Regions from separate parts of the Loigolactobacillus coryniformis subsp. coryniformis KCTC 3167 genome, predicted to be linked through region 1. Evidence: predicted binding sites of a transcription regulator. Region 1 holds the regulator's gene; the other holds the start of a gene.
What was found. The regulator HrcA, encoded in region 1, represses chaperone genes, less so after heat shock. The targets are predictions, from matches to a motif close to TTAGCACTCNNNNNNNNNGAGTGCTAA.
Positions count from the first base shown of each region.

Region 2: a site for HrcA is predicted at 4,023-4,049, ahead of groES (co-chaperone GroES). Genes of this name have one in related genera too.

Region 1 is NZ_CP017713.1:1,418,511-1,426,580, forward strand. Features, by position in the region: gene infB (translation initiation factor IF-2) at 1-817, shown strand, start outside; gene rbfA (30S ribosome-binding factor RbfA) at 969-1,322, shown strand; gene truB (tRNA pseudouridine(55) synthase TruB) at 1,498-2,412, shown strand; gene ribF (riboflavin biosynthesis protein RibF) at 2,440-3,396, shown strand; gene hemW (radical SAM family heme chaperone HemW) at 3,393-4,535, shown strand; gene hrcA (heat-inducible transcriptional repressor HrcA) at 4,728-5,768, shown strand; gene grpE (nucleotide exchange factor GrpE) at 5,788-6,429, shown strand; gene dnaK (molecular chaperone DnaK) at 6,462-8,070, shown strand, end outside.
Region 2 is NZ_CP017713.1:1,982,449-1,990,518, forward strand. Features, by position in the region: gene LC20001_RS09835 (APC family permease) at 1-1,625, opposite strand, end outside; gene groL (chaperonin GroEL) at 1,883-3,523, opposite strand; gene groES (co-chaperone GroES) at 3,705-3,989, opposite strand; gene LC20001_RS09850 (CPBP family intramembrane glutamic endopeptidase) at 4,178-4,813, shown strand; partial or broken gene LC20001_RS09855 (IS30 family transposase) at 4,907-5,678, opposite strand; gene LC20001_RS14685 (collagen-like protein) at 6,354-6,947, opposite strand; gene LC20001_RS09865 (hypothetical protein) at 6,952-7,419, opposite strand; gene LC20001_RS09870 (LysM peptidoglycan-binding domain-containing protein) at 7,432-8,070, opposite strand, start outside.

The sequences.
Region 1 (8,070 bases):
CAAAGAAGCTAAGCCATCAACACCAGTAGAAATCACTGGTTTAAGTGATGTACCAGAATCAGCCGATAAGTTTATCGTCTTTGATGACGAAAAAACAGCACGGGCTGCTGGTGAAGAACGGGCTAAACAAGCTGTTTTGGCTCAACGTAACCGGACGAAGCATGTCACATTGGACAATTTGTTTGAAACCATGCAAGAAGGTCAACTTAAAGAAGTCGATATTATTATCAAAGCTGACGTTCAAGGTTCAGTTGAAGCTTTAGCTAATAGCTTGCAAAAAATCGATGTTGAAGGCGTGCGGGTCAATATCATCCATGAAGCCGTTGGTGCGATCAATGAAAGTGATGTCACCTTAGCTGCTGCAAGTAACGCGGTTATCATCGGTTTCAACGTTCGTCCAACACCACGGGCTAAAGACCAAGCTAGCACCGAAGACGTTGATATCCGCTTGCATAACGTTATCTACAACGCAATCGATGAAGTAGAAACTGCGATGAAAGGGATGCTCGAACCAACTTACCGCGAGAAGGTTATCGGTCAGTTAGATGTACGGCAAACCTACAAAGTTTCTAAAGTTGGCACGATTGCTGGCTTTATCGTGACTTCAGGTGTGGTCAAACGTGATTCTGGCGTTCGCTTAATTCGTGATGGCATTGTCGTTTACGAAGGTAAGATCGCTAGCTTGAAGCATTTGAAAGACGACGTTAAAGAAGTCAAACAAGGTTTCGAAGGTGGCTTAATGATCGAAAACTACAACGACGTCAAGGAAGGCGACCAAATCGAAGTCTTCATCATGGAAGAAGTTCCCGTCGAATAGTTTTAGATACGTTTAGACCATAATTGTGTAATAGGGCCATGTTTCTTGCGGCGAGTAGTTTGCCACAAGAATGGTCACCGACTGGAACATCAAAATTTATTAGTGTATTTGGCTAATAAATCACCTTAATTGTGTAATAGGAGGTAGCGTAATGGCACAATATCGGATTGGCCGTGTTTCCCAAGAAATTCAAAAGGAAACAACGGACATTTTATTGAAGCGTGTGCGTGATCCCCGGGTCGCAGGCGTCACCATCACTGGCGTTAACGTCACTGGCGATTTACAGCAAGCGACGATCTACTACAGTATTCTTTCTGACAAAGCCGGCGACGGTGAAAAAGCACAGCGCGGCTTAGAGAAGGCTACCGGCTTAATTCGGATGGAATTAGGCCAACGGATTCGCTTATTTAAGATTCCTGAACTGACTTTTGCTCGGGATGAATCTGTTCAGTACGGTAATCGAATCGATGAACTGATCAATCAGTTACATCGGGAAGAGCGTTAAGTTAAAATTTAGCAGACCTTGAGCAATTTTGCTTCAGGTCTGTTTTTTTGCGCTATTTTGTTGGCCGACTAGTGACCAGGCTAAATGTGCTATAATGATTTAGTTTGTAAGAGTCATGAAGATTAAGACTTTTACGGTGAGATAGCCATGTGAATCATGAAGGCGGAGGAAAATAATGAACGGAATTCTACCACTATATAAACCACGCGGCATGACCAGCCACGATTGTGATGCCCAACTGCGGCGCTTATTTCATACGCGTCGTGTCGGTCATGGCGGCACATTGGACCCAAATGTGGACGGGGTGCTACCGATCTGTATTGGGACTGCCACTAAGGTCGTTGACTATTTGGTGGCCGGCGGCAAAACTTATCAGGGTGAGGTAACGTTGGGTTTTGCGACCACGACTGAAGATCTGGATGGTGAGGTGGTTGAAAAAACACCACTCACCGCTGGCTTTAGTACGGCTCAGATCGATGCGCAAATGCAAACTTTTATTGGAACGATCACGCAGATCCCGCCGATGTTTTCTGCGGTTAAGGTTAAAGGTCGCCGGCTGTATGACTATGCTCGGGCTGGTGAAACTGTCGAACGGCCACAACGGCAAGTGACGCTAACTGATTTTAAACGCTTAAATGAACCAGAATTTGACGCGGTTGCCGGGACACAGAAGTTTCGTTTTGAGGTCAGCTGTTCTAAAGGGACATATGTGCGTACTTTAGCCGTTGATCTTGGCCGTAAACTAGGTGTTGCGGCGGTGATGTCAGCACTGACTCGGGTACAAAGTGGTGGCTTTACTTTAGCCGATACGATTGATCTGGATACCGTGGCAAAATTAAGTGCTGAAGATAAATTGGCAACGATTTTGCGCCCAATGGAGACGGCCCTAAGCGCTTATCCACAAGTTGAGTTAACGGCAGAACAGTGGGCAAAGGTGCAAAATGGCGCCTTTTTACCGCGAGCGGAATTGACACAATTAGATGAAGTGATCGCGTTAGTTTATGATCAAAAAATCAAGGCCCTTTATCAACCGCATCCAGAGTACCCGCACTTATTTCAACCAGTTAAAATGTTTCTGGCAAATGAATAATTCTATTTAGATTGGAGTCAAGGTTTAATGAAGATCGTACGAATTCATCATCCATATACTGTCGATCAAATTAGTGCGACGCCAGTGATTTTGGCGTTAGGCTTTTTTGATGGGGTGCATCGTGGTCACCAGACTGTGATCAAACGGGCCGCGACCATTGCCCGGCAACGGCAAATACCCTTAGCGGTGATGACCTTTAATCAGCATCCTGGCTTGGTATTCCACCAATTGGATGCCGAACAAATGAAGTATTTAACGACGCCTGCGATGAAAGCTGATTTGATGGCGCAATTAGGTGTCGATATTTTATATATTGTGGAGTTTACGTCTGCGTTTGCGGCATTATCACCCGCTGATTTCGTGGATCAATACATTGTTGGACTGCACGCTCAAGTAGCGGTTGCTGGTTTTGACTATACTTTTGGTCCTGAGCAGGCGACGATGCAAGATTTACCCCGTTATGCCAATGGGCGTTTCGATGTGGTTGAGGTCGCTCAGCAGCAAGATAATGCGGCTAAAATCAGTTCAACGCGGATCCGGGCAGCAATTAAGGCTGGCGATGTGGATCAAGCAAATCGGCTGTTAGGTTATCCCTACCGCAATGTGGGCGTCGTGGTACATGGCGTGGCCCGTGGGCGAACGATCGGCTTCCCCACACTGAATTTAGCAATCGATCCTGCACAACATGTGCCGGGGATCGGTATTTATGCGGTTAAATTAGCCATTGCTGGCCGCTGGTACACTGGCATGACTTCGATTGGCCGTAATGTAACTTTCGGTGATGATAACGCAGTTACAGTTGAGATCTATGTTTTAGACTTTGATCAAATGGTCTACGGGGAACAGGTACAAGTTGCGTGGTTCTCGCGGCTACGCGGGGAAATAAAATTTGCGGATGCTACTGGCTTAGTTCAACAATTACAGCAAGATAAACAGCATACTCAGGACTATTTTACTCAGCATAGTGGGCAGGTGACACTATGACCGGTGCCTATATCCACATTCCTTTTTGTGAGCATATTTGCTATTACTGTGATTTCAACAAAGTTTTTTTGGCAGGACAACCGGTAGATGATTATGTGGATTGTTTGTTACAAGAAATGTGCTTAGTTACGGCCGCTCATCCTGAAAAAACAATTGATACGTTATATGTCGGCGGCGGCACACCGACAACCTTGACGCCGGCGCAATTAGATCGTCTACTAACCGGTATGCAGGAGATTTTACCTTTTACTGGTCAAGAATTCACTTTTGAAGCCAATCCCAATGATCTACTAACTACGGATAAACTAGCGGTATTGCATGCCCATGGTGTTAACCGTTTAAGTATCGGAGTGCAGTCATTTAATGATGACGTGTTGAAAAAGATTGGGCGAATCCATCGTAGCGCTGATGTTTATACGGCGATTGCAAATGCACGTAAAGTTGGTTTTGAAAACATCAGTATTGACTTAATTTTTCGCTTACCGGGTCAAAGTATGGCTGATTTTACCGATAGTTTGGATAAAGCGATTGCGCTGGATCTACCACACTATTCAACCTATTCATTGATTCTGGAACGAAAAACAGTTTTCTATAATTTAATGCGGCAGGGTAAATTACATTTACCTTCAGAAGATGTTGAAGCTGATATGTATGAGTTGGCTTTGGAAAAATTTGCGGCTGCGGGACGACCTCAGTATGAGATCAGTAACTTTGCACGACCAGGCTACGAATCACAACATAATTTGACCTACTGGCGCAATGACAATTATTTCGGCTTTGGTGCCGGTGCCAGTGGTTATTTAGGTAAGGAACGTTACCAAAATTTTGGTCCGATCCAACAATATTTAACCCCGCTACATGAGGGACACGTGCCTGTCTTGCAACGGCATGTCTTGCCGCGTAGTGAACAAATCGAAGAAGAAATGTTTCTTGGGTTAAGAACGGTTGCTGGTGTCGACAAAGCACGCTTTGCCGCTAAATTTAGTTTACCGATGGCAGAACTCTATGGGACGACGATCGCTGAATTAGTGGCGCGTGGGCTGTTAGCAGAGGATGAGCAACATATTCATTTAACCCGACGTGGTGAATTTATGGGGAATGAAGTTTTTCAAGCTTTCTTATTGGATGACGAAACTTAGCCATTTGTAGCGCAACTTTAACCCTGGAAAGTGAGCGGGTTTTTAGTGCTGAGCGATTTCTCCGTCGTAAGACTGATTTTGGATAATTTAGCGGAAAAACCAGCTGTTGCCTTGACTTAAACGTGTGGAGTTGGTATATTAATAATTGTGTTAGCACTCAAATGTATCAAGTGCTAAAAAGAGGTGGTTCGAATGCTGACCAAGCGACAACTGGTTATCTTAAAGGAAATCGTCCGTTTGTATACTGAAAGTGGTCAGCCTGTCGGTTCTAAAAAGCTGCTCGACCAACTACCCATGCATGTCAGTTCAGCAACCGTTCGTAACGAGATGGTCCGTTTAGAAGATATGGGTTTGATTGAAAAAACGCATTTGTCTTCAGGGCGGGTACCATCGACTAAAGGGTATCGTTACTATTTAGATCATTTAGTTGAACCAAGTAGTGTTGATGCCAACGATTTAGCGGTGATCGAAACGTCATTTGATCAAAGCTATCATCAAATTGATCAGATCATTGCGCAGTCAGCCAAGATTCTTTCGAGTTTGACGAGTTACACCGCTATTTCATTAGGCCCTGAGTTACGCGATGCACGGTTAACTGGTTTTCGGCTAGTTCCTTTAGGCGACCAGCAAGTTATGGCGATTTTAGTCACTGATAACGGGGCGGTGGAGAATCAAATCTTCAATGTTCCCCGGGAGCTGGATAGTGAGAGCTTAGAGAAGGCCATTCGAATTATCAATGATCAATTGGTCGGTTTATCGTTGACTGGCGTGATCAAGCGTCTGCATAGCGATATTCCCCAGCTTTTGACCCAATATCTGATCACGCCAACTGGCTTTTTGGATATTTTTGGTAACGTCTTGAAAAAGGCGGCCCAGGAACGCTTTTATGTGGACGGTAAGATGAACTTGATCAATCCGGCCACCGTCAAAAATGTTGATCAATTGAAATCATTGTATAGTTTGATCGATCAAAACGATGATTTAGCTAAATTGATCGGTGTCCCTGATCGGTCCATTGAAGTGCGACTTGGTGACGAACTAACTAGCGATTTACTGCGTAACTTTAGTTTGATCACTGCCACTTATGACGTGGGCGATCACGGCAAAGGGATGATCGCATTATTAGGTCCCACAAGTATGCCATATTCACGGATGATCGGTTTACTCGATGTTTTCCGCGAAGAATTGGCTAAAAAAATAACTGATTATTATACCCATCGCGGGGATGAGTGATCATTGGAGGTGAATTTGTTTGGCTAAAAATGAACAAGCCGCAGCTGAAGATGCTTTAGCACAAAACGCTGATTTTCCTTCAGAGAAGGATTTAACGGCAAGCACAGCACCTAAGAGTGCCAGCGCAACTTCTGCAACAGCTGATTCAGCCGCGGATTCAGCAACTGATGCCACTGCAGAAGCAACTTCTGCGGCAGCAGATCCACAAGCTGAGCAGATCAAGACGTTACAAGAAAAAGTTGACGCGACGGAAGACAAGTATTTACGGGCAGAAGCTGAAATTCAGAATATGAATACACGTTTCAAAAAGGAACGCGAGCAATTGCTTAAGTATGAAGGTCAGGATCTGGTAAAGGATATTTTACCAGTGATCGATAACTTGGAACGCGCCTTAGCAGTTGATGTCAATGATAAGAACGGTGAACAATTGAAGAAGGGTGTCCAAATGGTTTATGATCATTTGGAACGGACTTTGAAAGATCATCAGATCATTGAGATCGCGGCTGCCGATCAGGCCTTTGATCCGACCATTCACCAAGCGGTACAAACCGTTGCTGTGGAAGGTGATCAAAAACCTGATACCGTGGTACAGGTATTACAAAAGGGCTATAAGCTCAAAGACCGCGTCTTACGACCAGCAATGGTCGTTGTCGCACAATAAAAATAAAAATTGGTAAAAGAGGTTAGAAATTTATGGCTAAAGTAATTGGTATTGACCTCGGGACGACTAACTCAGCCGTTGCCGTTCTTGAAGGTAACGAACCAAAAATCATTACAAACCCAGAAGGTAACCGGACAACACCATCCGTTGTTTCTTTTAAAAATGGTGAAACACAAGTTGGTGAAGTGGCTAAACGCCAAGCAATCACTAACCCAAATACAGTTGCTTCGATCAAACGTCATATGGGCGAAGCTGGCTACAAAGTTGATGTTGATGGCAAATCTTATACCCCACAAGAAATCTCAGCAATGATCTTGCAATATATCAAGAAATTCTCTGAAGACTATTTGGGCGAAGAAGTTAACGATGCGGTTATTACCGTACCGGCATACTTTAATGATAGCCAGCGTCAAGCAACTAAAGATGCTGGTAAGATCGCCGGCTTGAACGTACAACGGATCATCAACGAACCAACTGCTTCTGCCTTAGCTTATGGCTTGGACAAAGGCGATGCTGATGAAAAAATCTTAGTTTACGATTTAGGTGGCGGTACATTTGACGTTTCTGTACTTGAATTAGGCGACGGTGTCTTCGAAGTTCTTTCAACTAATGGTGATACACACCTTGGTGGTGACGACTTTGACCAAAAGATCATCGATTGGTTAGTTGCTGAATTCAAACAAGATAATGGCATCGATCTTTCTAAAGATAAGATGGCCTTACAACGTTTAAAGGATGCTGCAGAAAAAGCTAAGAAAGACTTATCTGGTGTTAACGAAGCTCAGATCAGCTTGCCATTTATTTCTGCTGGTGACGCAGGTCCATTGCATTTGGAGAAAACTTTGACTCGTGCTAAATTCGACGAAATGACTGCCGATTTAGTTGCCCGGACTAAAGTACCATTTGATAATGCTTTGCGCGATGCTAAATTAAGCTTAGGCGACATTGATAAAGTCATCTTAAACGGTGGTTCTACACGAATCCCAGCTGTTCAAGAAGCCGTTAAACAATGGACTGGTAAAGAACCAGATCGTTCAATCAACCCTGATGAAGCCGTTGCCTTAGGCGCTGCTGTTCAAGGTGGGGTTATTACTGGTGATGTTAAAGACGTTGTTTTACTTGACGTTACGCCATTGTCATTAGGTATTGAAACTATGGGCGGTGTCTTCACTAAGTTGATCGATCGTAACACAACGATCCCAACCAGCAAGTCACAGGTCTTCTCAACTGCTGCTGATAACCAACCAGCCGTTGATATCCATGTCTTACAAGGTGAACGGCCAATGGCAGCTGACGATAAGACCTTGGGTCGTTTCCAATTGACTGACATTCCTGCTGCACCTCGTGGTGTACCTCAGATCGAAGTTAAATTCGATATCGATAAGAACGGTATCGTTAACGTTTCGGCCAAAGATATGGGCACCCAAAAAGAACAAAAGATCACGATCAAGAGTTCTTCAGGTCTTTCTGATGAAGAAATCGAACGGATGCAAAAAGAAGCCGAAGAAAATGCTGAAGCCGATAAGAAGAAGAAAGAAGAAGTTGATTTACGTAATGACGTTGAACAACTCCTCTTCACAACTGATAAGACTTTGAAAGAGTTGAAAGGCAAAGTATCCGATGACGAAATCAAGAAAGCAG
Region 2 (8,070 bases), 560 kb from region 1:
CGCGCAATCGAACGATACGATGAATGAATATCGACAAACCGAATATCAGGGAAATCAGCCTTAAATTCAGATTCAGTTTCCCGTTCTTTGCCAGGATTTTCATCCATCGAAACGTGCATTGCAATGACATAATCTCCGATCGAACGGGCATAATTCAATGCGCCGGCAGTAACCTGAGTTACGTTACTGACCAATACAATAACCGTACTCCCATCGTAATCATGAAAATTAACGGCTTCGATCAAGCGCAGTTGTGCCGCCACTTTTTTGTAGTGATCATGAATTTTATAGAAGATAAAGATCATGATCGGCATGATAATAAAGTATGGCCAAACCCCGCTCATATGATACATCAGTAAGAAGACAAAGATGGCAAGGGAGATCAACGCCCCAGTAAAGTTAGCGATACTTCGACCAACCCAACCTTTTGGACGTTCATGCCACCATTTACGGATCATCCCACTTTGTGAAAGCGTGAATGGAACGAATACACCAGTTGCATACAACGGAATCAACCGTTCAGTACTACCGTTAAAAATAAAGATCAAAATGATCGACCCAACCGCTAAAGTCAGGATCCCATTTGAATAGCCTAAGCGATCACCACGATCCATATACATATGAGGCATGAATTTATCTTTAGCCAAGTTATAAGCCAAAATTGGAAATGCCGAAAAACCGGTATTAGCCGCCAAGGCCAAAATTAAGGCAGTGGAGAACTGCAGAATATAATAAACCGTTCCCTTGCCAAAGATATGTTGGCCTAATTGTGCTAAAATAGTGACTTTTTGTTGCGGTAGTATACCAAAATACCAACTTAAAAAGGTAATTCCAGCAAAGAAGAAACCTAAAAGTAGGCCCACAATTGCCAAAGTTTCGGCCGCATTTTTAGCCTTGGGCTTCTTGAAAAATGGAACAGCATTACTGATGGCTTCAACCCCAGTCAATGAAGAAGAACCGGAAGAAAAAGCTCGTAAAATCAAACCAACCGTTACCCCAGGTACGGCGGCACCGACCAATGAAGTAGCGTGGAATGAACGTGCGCCAGTGGCAATTTCCACCAAACCAGTCACAATCATGATTGTCAGCATAATGACAAAAAGATAGACTGGCACCATTAGAAATGAAGCCGAATCGCGTAAGCCACGCAAATTCATCGCAGTAATAAAAACAACGATCAAAATCGCAATCCCCACTTGATGACCATATAACGCCGGAATTGCGGAGGTGATGGCTTCTGTACCTGATGATACCGAAACTGCCACAGTCAGCATGTAATCGACCAATAATGAGCCTCCAGCGATCAGACCAGGATACATCCCCAGATTTTCGCTAGAAACAACGTACGCCCCACCACCCTGTGGATAGGCATGGATAATTTGGCGATAAGATAAAATCAACGACAATAACAAGATCAGAACAAAGGCAGCGATCGGCAATGAATACCACATGGCTGCTGCGGATAACACGACTAACGCCGTGATAATTTGTTCTGGCCCATAAGCAACAGATGACAATGCATCTGACGATAATAGTGCCAACGCTTTTAATTTACCAAGCTGTTGACCACCTTCATCGGAGGATTTAAGCGGTTTACCGATGAAGAAACGTTTTAACTGCTGCATGATAAAATACTCCTTTTCGTGAGTACGCAAAAACACACCTGTTTTCCACGTTTACGCCTAGCTGTGCAACAACCAGACAGCTCACGACTCCAAATCATTTTATTTCTTTATTTAATTACGACAGAAGTCATTTTACGCCATTTGCGCAGATGATTCTACCTAAATCTAAAATATGTCAAAAAAGTTGTTTTGTTTCTTAAATATGTAAAAAAGAACGCCCAACTTAATGAGCGTCCCTTAAAATCGATTCAATTGGCTTACATCATGCCGCCCATACCTGGGGCCATGCCTGCACCGGGTGCGCCAGCGCCAGCATCGTTACTTTGTGGTTCAGGCTTGTCAGCAACAACAGCTTCAGTTGTTAATAACAAGGAAGAAACAGAAGCAGCGTTTTGCAAAGCTGAACGAGTAACCTTAGTTGGGTCAATGATCCCAGCGTCGATCATGTTTTCCCATTTGCCATTAGCTGCGTTGTAGCCAACTTCTGGATCTAATGACTTCATGTGTTCAACAATAACGGAACCTTCAACACCGGCATTTTCAGCGATTTGACGAACTGGCTCTTCCAAAGCACGTAAAACAATGTTGATACCAGTTTGAACGTCGCCTTCTTCTTCAAGCTTAGCAACGGCCTTGATTACATTGATCAAGGCAGTACCACCACCAGCAACGTAGCCTTCTTCAACGGCAGCACGTGTTGCGTTTAAGGCATCTTCAATGCGGTATTTTTGTTCTTTTAGTTCAGTTTCAGTTGCTGCACCAACACGAACAACGGCCACGCCACCAGCTAATTTAGCTAAGCGTTCTTGTAATTTTTCACGGTCGAAGTCAGAAGTTGTGTCCGCAATTTGTGCTTTAATTTCAGCAACACGTTGTGCGATCGTGTCTTTGTTACCAGCACCTTCAACAATTGTTGTATTGTCTTTAGTAACGGTCACTTTACCAGCTTGGCCTAATTGACTGATATCAGTATCTTTCAATTCAAGACCTAAGTCAGCTGTGATCACAGTTGCACCAGTCAAAGTAGCAATATCTTCCAATTGTGCCTTACGACGATCGCCAAAGCCAGGCGCTTTAACTGCAACTACATTAAATGTTCCACGGATCTTGTTCAAAACAAGAGTTGGTAAGGCTTCACCGTCTACATCGTCGGCGATGATCAACAATGCTTTACCTTGTTCTACGATCTTTTGTAGTAATGGTAAAACTTCTTGAATGTTAGAGATCTTCTTGTCCGTTACTAAGATGTATGGATTGTCCAGATCAGCTTCCATCTTGTCATTGTCAGTAACCATGTATTGTGACAAATAACCACGATCGAATTGCATCCCTTCAACAACGTCTAAAGAAGTATCGATTCCTTTAGATTCTTCAATTGTGATGACACCGTCGTTGCCAACTTTTTCCATAGCATCAGCAATTAATTTACCAACTTCTTGGTTAGCTGAAGAAACAGCCGCGATTTGAGCAATATCACCTTTACCGTTAACTTTATGCGAAATCTTGTGTAATTCATCAACGGCAGCCTTAGTTGCTTTTTCGATCCCGTCACGGATACCAACTGGGTTAGCACCGGCAGTGACGTTCTTCATACCTTCGCGAACGATTGCTTGGGTCAAAACAGTGGCAGTGGTCGTCCCATCACCAGCGTTATCGTTAGTTTTTGAAGCAACTTCAGAAACTAATTTAGCACCCATGTTTTCGAAATGATCTTCTAATTCGATATCTTTAGCAATTGTAACCCCGTCGTTAGTGATGGTTGGTGAACCGTAAGATTTTTCCAAAACAACGTTACGGCCTTTAGGTCCTAAAGTTGTTTTAACAGTGTTTGCCAACTTATCAACACCACGGAGCATAGCAGAACGTGCGTCTTCAGAGAATTTTAATTCTTTAGCCATTTTAATATTTCACCTCATAAATTGATTTTTTTAGAGAGAGTGTTAAATCAGGTGTTAAAGTTTTGAGCATTTGGCTAGTTTGGCGAATTGACTGCACAGCAGGCAATTTGACAAACGTAGCAAAGCGGAAAAACTTGCCTGATTTCACACGTTTACGCTAATCTAGAACAATATCGCTAAATTAGTCGACGATAGCAATTAGATCTTTTTCATGTAAAACAAGATAATCATTGCCTTCGTAGCTGACGTTAGTCCCAGCATACTTATCAAACATAACTGTATCGTCAACTTTAACGGTTAATGGTTGAACGTCGCCATGATGATTAGCCACTCCTGGGCCAGCGGCAACAACTTTACCAGTCGTTGGTTTTTCTTTAGCATTTGATGCTAAGACAATACCGCCAACGGTTTTTTCTTCTTCATCTGCAACTGCTACAATGACACGATCGCCTAATGGTTTTAACACGTGTAATCCCTCCGTTTTACATTTAATCAATTTTTAGCACTCTTAGCAGTTAAGTGCTAATCACAATATTCATAATACCATGTTCGTTTGGGAATGCAAGTTTTATGTTCAAAAAATACTGACGGCTTTTCTTTTAGCGTAAAAAACGCTACTCTAATAACAAGTTGATTTTTATAAAGGAGCCCGCTATGTCACTTAAGAAAAACGTTGTTACAACACTGATTACTTACTTGATCATCTACCTACTACCGACTGTTCTAAATTTATTTTTACATTTAGGCAGCCATATTTATTTGATTCAAACGATCGATTACATTATTGGTGCGATTTTACTCAGTTACTACTATTGGCGCACCAAGGAACGTCCCCTGATCGAGACAAAGGCCGACAAAGGCTATCAAATTCTTTGGTGGGGAGTGCTAGGTTTCATTGCCGCTTTAGCTGCACAGATCCTAGCTAATTATATTGACACTTTTTTGTTTCATTCTGTACCCAACTCAGCAAACACAACAACGATCTTAACGATCATCAAAAGCTATCCGGTTTATCTTTTGGCGACGATCATTGCCGCACCGATCATGGAAGAGCTGGTTTTTCGCCGGACGATCTTCGGTTCACTCGTCCCCTTCACAGGTAAAGTTGGTGCTGCCCTGATCGCCAGTGTCATGTTTGCCATGGCACACAACGATGGTCACTTGCTGGTTTACACCGCAATTGGCTTGGTCTTCTGCTACCTTTACCAAAAAACTGGCCGGATTCAGACTTCGATCATCAGCCACATGTTAATGAATGCGGTGGTGATTGGCATTAGTCTATGGCGCTAAACTTAAAACAGCCTTAATTCCAAGTGCTTGAAAGTCAAAATAGCTTTCAAGCACTTTTTTTATGGTTCGAATGCTTTTTTACAACTTGAATTGTCAAATTAAGTGCAATTTTTGATTATGATAGATCTCATATGGTGTTTTCCAGTTTAAACATTTTCGTGGCCTTTTATTCAGCCGATCAACGAATTCTAAAATGACGGTATCCGAAATTGGATCCACTGGCTGAGTTTTTCTTAGCTGCTTTATGCATTATTAAGTATCTTGAACAACGGTCAACCATTGTGACCACACAAGATCTGCCAGTTTTGCCAGCTACAGTATCCAGCTCCCAGTGGCCAATCTGAGTCCGCTTATTGGCAGACTCAGGTCGTTCTTGGAGTGTATGCGATATAGGAATCTTCCCGCGACGTTCCTCATAACCTTTTTTATGGCGCGATTTACCATGATGTCTAAGCTTTCTGATCACCCCTCTGGCACCTCGTGATGAAAGCTTCTGATCAAATAAACCGGAGTAGATGCCACGATAAATCGTGGTGTAGCTGATCTGAAATGATGAGGTCTCTAATTTTAAGCGTGCGGCAATTTCTTCTGGTGACCATTGTAGATCCAAGAATAAATGCCGGATTAATTGAAGCAATTGGTGATCAGAAAGTAACGACCGGCGCCCACAATGAGATTTTTGAGCCTCGTAGCGCTCTTGAGCAACAGAAGGTGAATATGCCGATCTATTTCGCGATAACTCACGGCTAACTGTCGACGTTGCTCGACCAATTGTTTGGGCAATTGAAGTCAGTGAAGCCTGATTATTATGCATCAGGAATATCGTTTCGCGTTCACTCATGGTAAGATGTTTGTATGGGCTCATGATTATGTGCTCCCTTCGATGGTTGTCTTCGCAAACACCATTTTACAGGGATTCATATCATGAGTCTCTTTTGTTGCACTTAAAGTATAAATTCAAGAAATAAAAAAGCCCTCAAAAATCATAAAATAAGTCGCAGCCAAAAGACACGAGATAAGTTTATGATTCTGAGAACTTTTTATTTAGTCTAAAAAGACAGTATACGCTATATTAAAGGCGTTCGTTCAATTCTTTACCAAGTTCTTCAAAGCCAGGTTTGCCTAGCAATGCGAACATGTTCTTCTTGTTATCTAAGTAATTTTATTACTTTTCAAGCATCTTCAGATATTTCAAAAAGCCTTTGCTACGCGTTTTTAATCATTTCATCTATTTCATGCTAAAATTTATTTACTGATTTATCGTATACTTTGTCGTATACCCTAATTTCATGTTAGATCAGTAATTTTTTCAAAAACCTACTATATTAATAAGCCAGAGATTGTCCAGAATAAATCCAGTTAGCATTTGTAATTCCATTACGACTGGCAAGCGCAACGGTCAATCTAAAAAATATTTGGAACTTGGAACAACGCACTAAAAGCGGCCAATTTAAAAATAAATAAAATTATTTTTTTGCAATAAAAAAAAGACCTACCCCGCAAGGGATAGGCCAATTTGTTTAATCGATAGCATTTAATTTTAATTAGTAGGCTCAGTGTAAATTAGCTGACCGGCGGCATTAATCGCAAAGGTACCAACTTTGGCATCTTTACCAGCAGCCCCCGTTGCACCCGTATCACCTTTGTCACCTTTAATTCCTTGTGGGCCAATAGCTCCGGTATCACCTTTAACACCTTGAGGACCAGTCGGACCAGTAGCACCGGTCGCACCTGTGTCACCTTTAGGTCCTTGAATACCTTGTGGACCTTGATCACCCTTAATACCTTGAGCACCTGATAGATCATCAAGATAGACGTATTTCGAGCCGTCCCACGTATACATTTTAGAATTATCCACGTCATTAGTATTTGTGGTGGCAATCAAAACAAAGTCGCCATCATCTAGCCCAGCACCATTTGACGATGTCATTTGAGCAACGCTGCCATAAGTCTTTTTGATCTCAAAATTCTTGCCAGTAGGGCCTTGGACGCCCTGAATACCTTGATCACCCTTAGCCCCGTCTTTGCCTTTCAGCGAAGCTAACCATTGGACTTGAGTACCACTAAAACCATTAACGACTGCGACCTCATAAGCTGATTGACCAGTAACACGTCCTAAATTAATATCTGTCATATTATCACTCCGTTTCTTTTGTGCTGGTGCTGTAAATCAAATCACCAGTATCATCAATTCTAAAATTTCCTGCTACGCCATTACTTGCTGCTTTATCTGCGATTTTTTGCATTTGCTGATAAAGATCAGTTAAACTGATTACTTTGACCATGTTGCCTTCAACGCCATTTAAAGCATAACCAACATAAAAGTAGAGATAACCAGCCGAGGGGTAAATCGCCCGCGCCGCACCGTTGACTAACCAAACCTCTAGTCGATAGCGTCCGGCTGGTAGTTCTGCTGCAGGTGTGATGATTATGCGGTTATCGGCTAGCTCATACTTAAGCTGCTTAACATCACCATCATCGTTAGCTGCAATGACCGATAAATCACCAACTAGTCCAGTTGGTAAACCGTCATCAAATAATGTGAGCGTCATAGTGCTGGTATCAGTCTCCTTGCTTGAGTAATCAGTCACTTTTAACTCTCGCAAATCAAACACCCCCTAGTAGGCCAGTGTCTGACCCGTATAGATCAAATTAGTGTTGCCAATGCCATTTTTAGCCGCTAACGATGCTACCGTGGTGCCTAGACTAGCGGCAACACCGCCTAAGGTGTCACCATATTTGACCGTATAACTCCGACTAGTAGCAGTCGCCCCGCCACTAAATTTAAGCTGCTGACCAGTATAGATCATGTTGTAATTCGTGATACCATTATAGGCTGCCAGAGTTGCTGTGGTTAGACCGTGAGCGGCGGCAATCGCTGATAAGGTATCGCCACTTTTAACTGTATAGTAACTAGTAACACTAGCTGCTGTAGCATTGCCTTTAACTGTCAGCTTTTGACCGATATAAATATAATCAGCGTTGCTGATACCATTTAGGCTAGCTAAGGCGGATACGCTAGTACCATACTTTGCCGCGATGCCACTGAGCGTGTCACCAGATTGCACAGTATAGGTTGAGCCACTGCTTGTAGCAATCGTACCAGTAACGGATAAGATTTCCGCGTTGCTGCGATCAAGCCAGCTATTAATGCCGGATAACAGTAACTTAGTGCCACTAACCTGAGCAACCGTATAGTTTTGCCCCTTTACCCAAGACGGGATACTTTCACCGGTCGCCCAGCGATTGGCACCAAA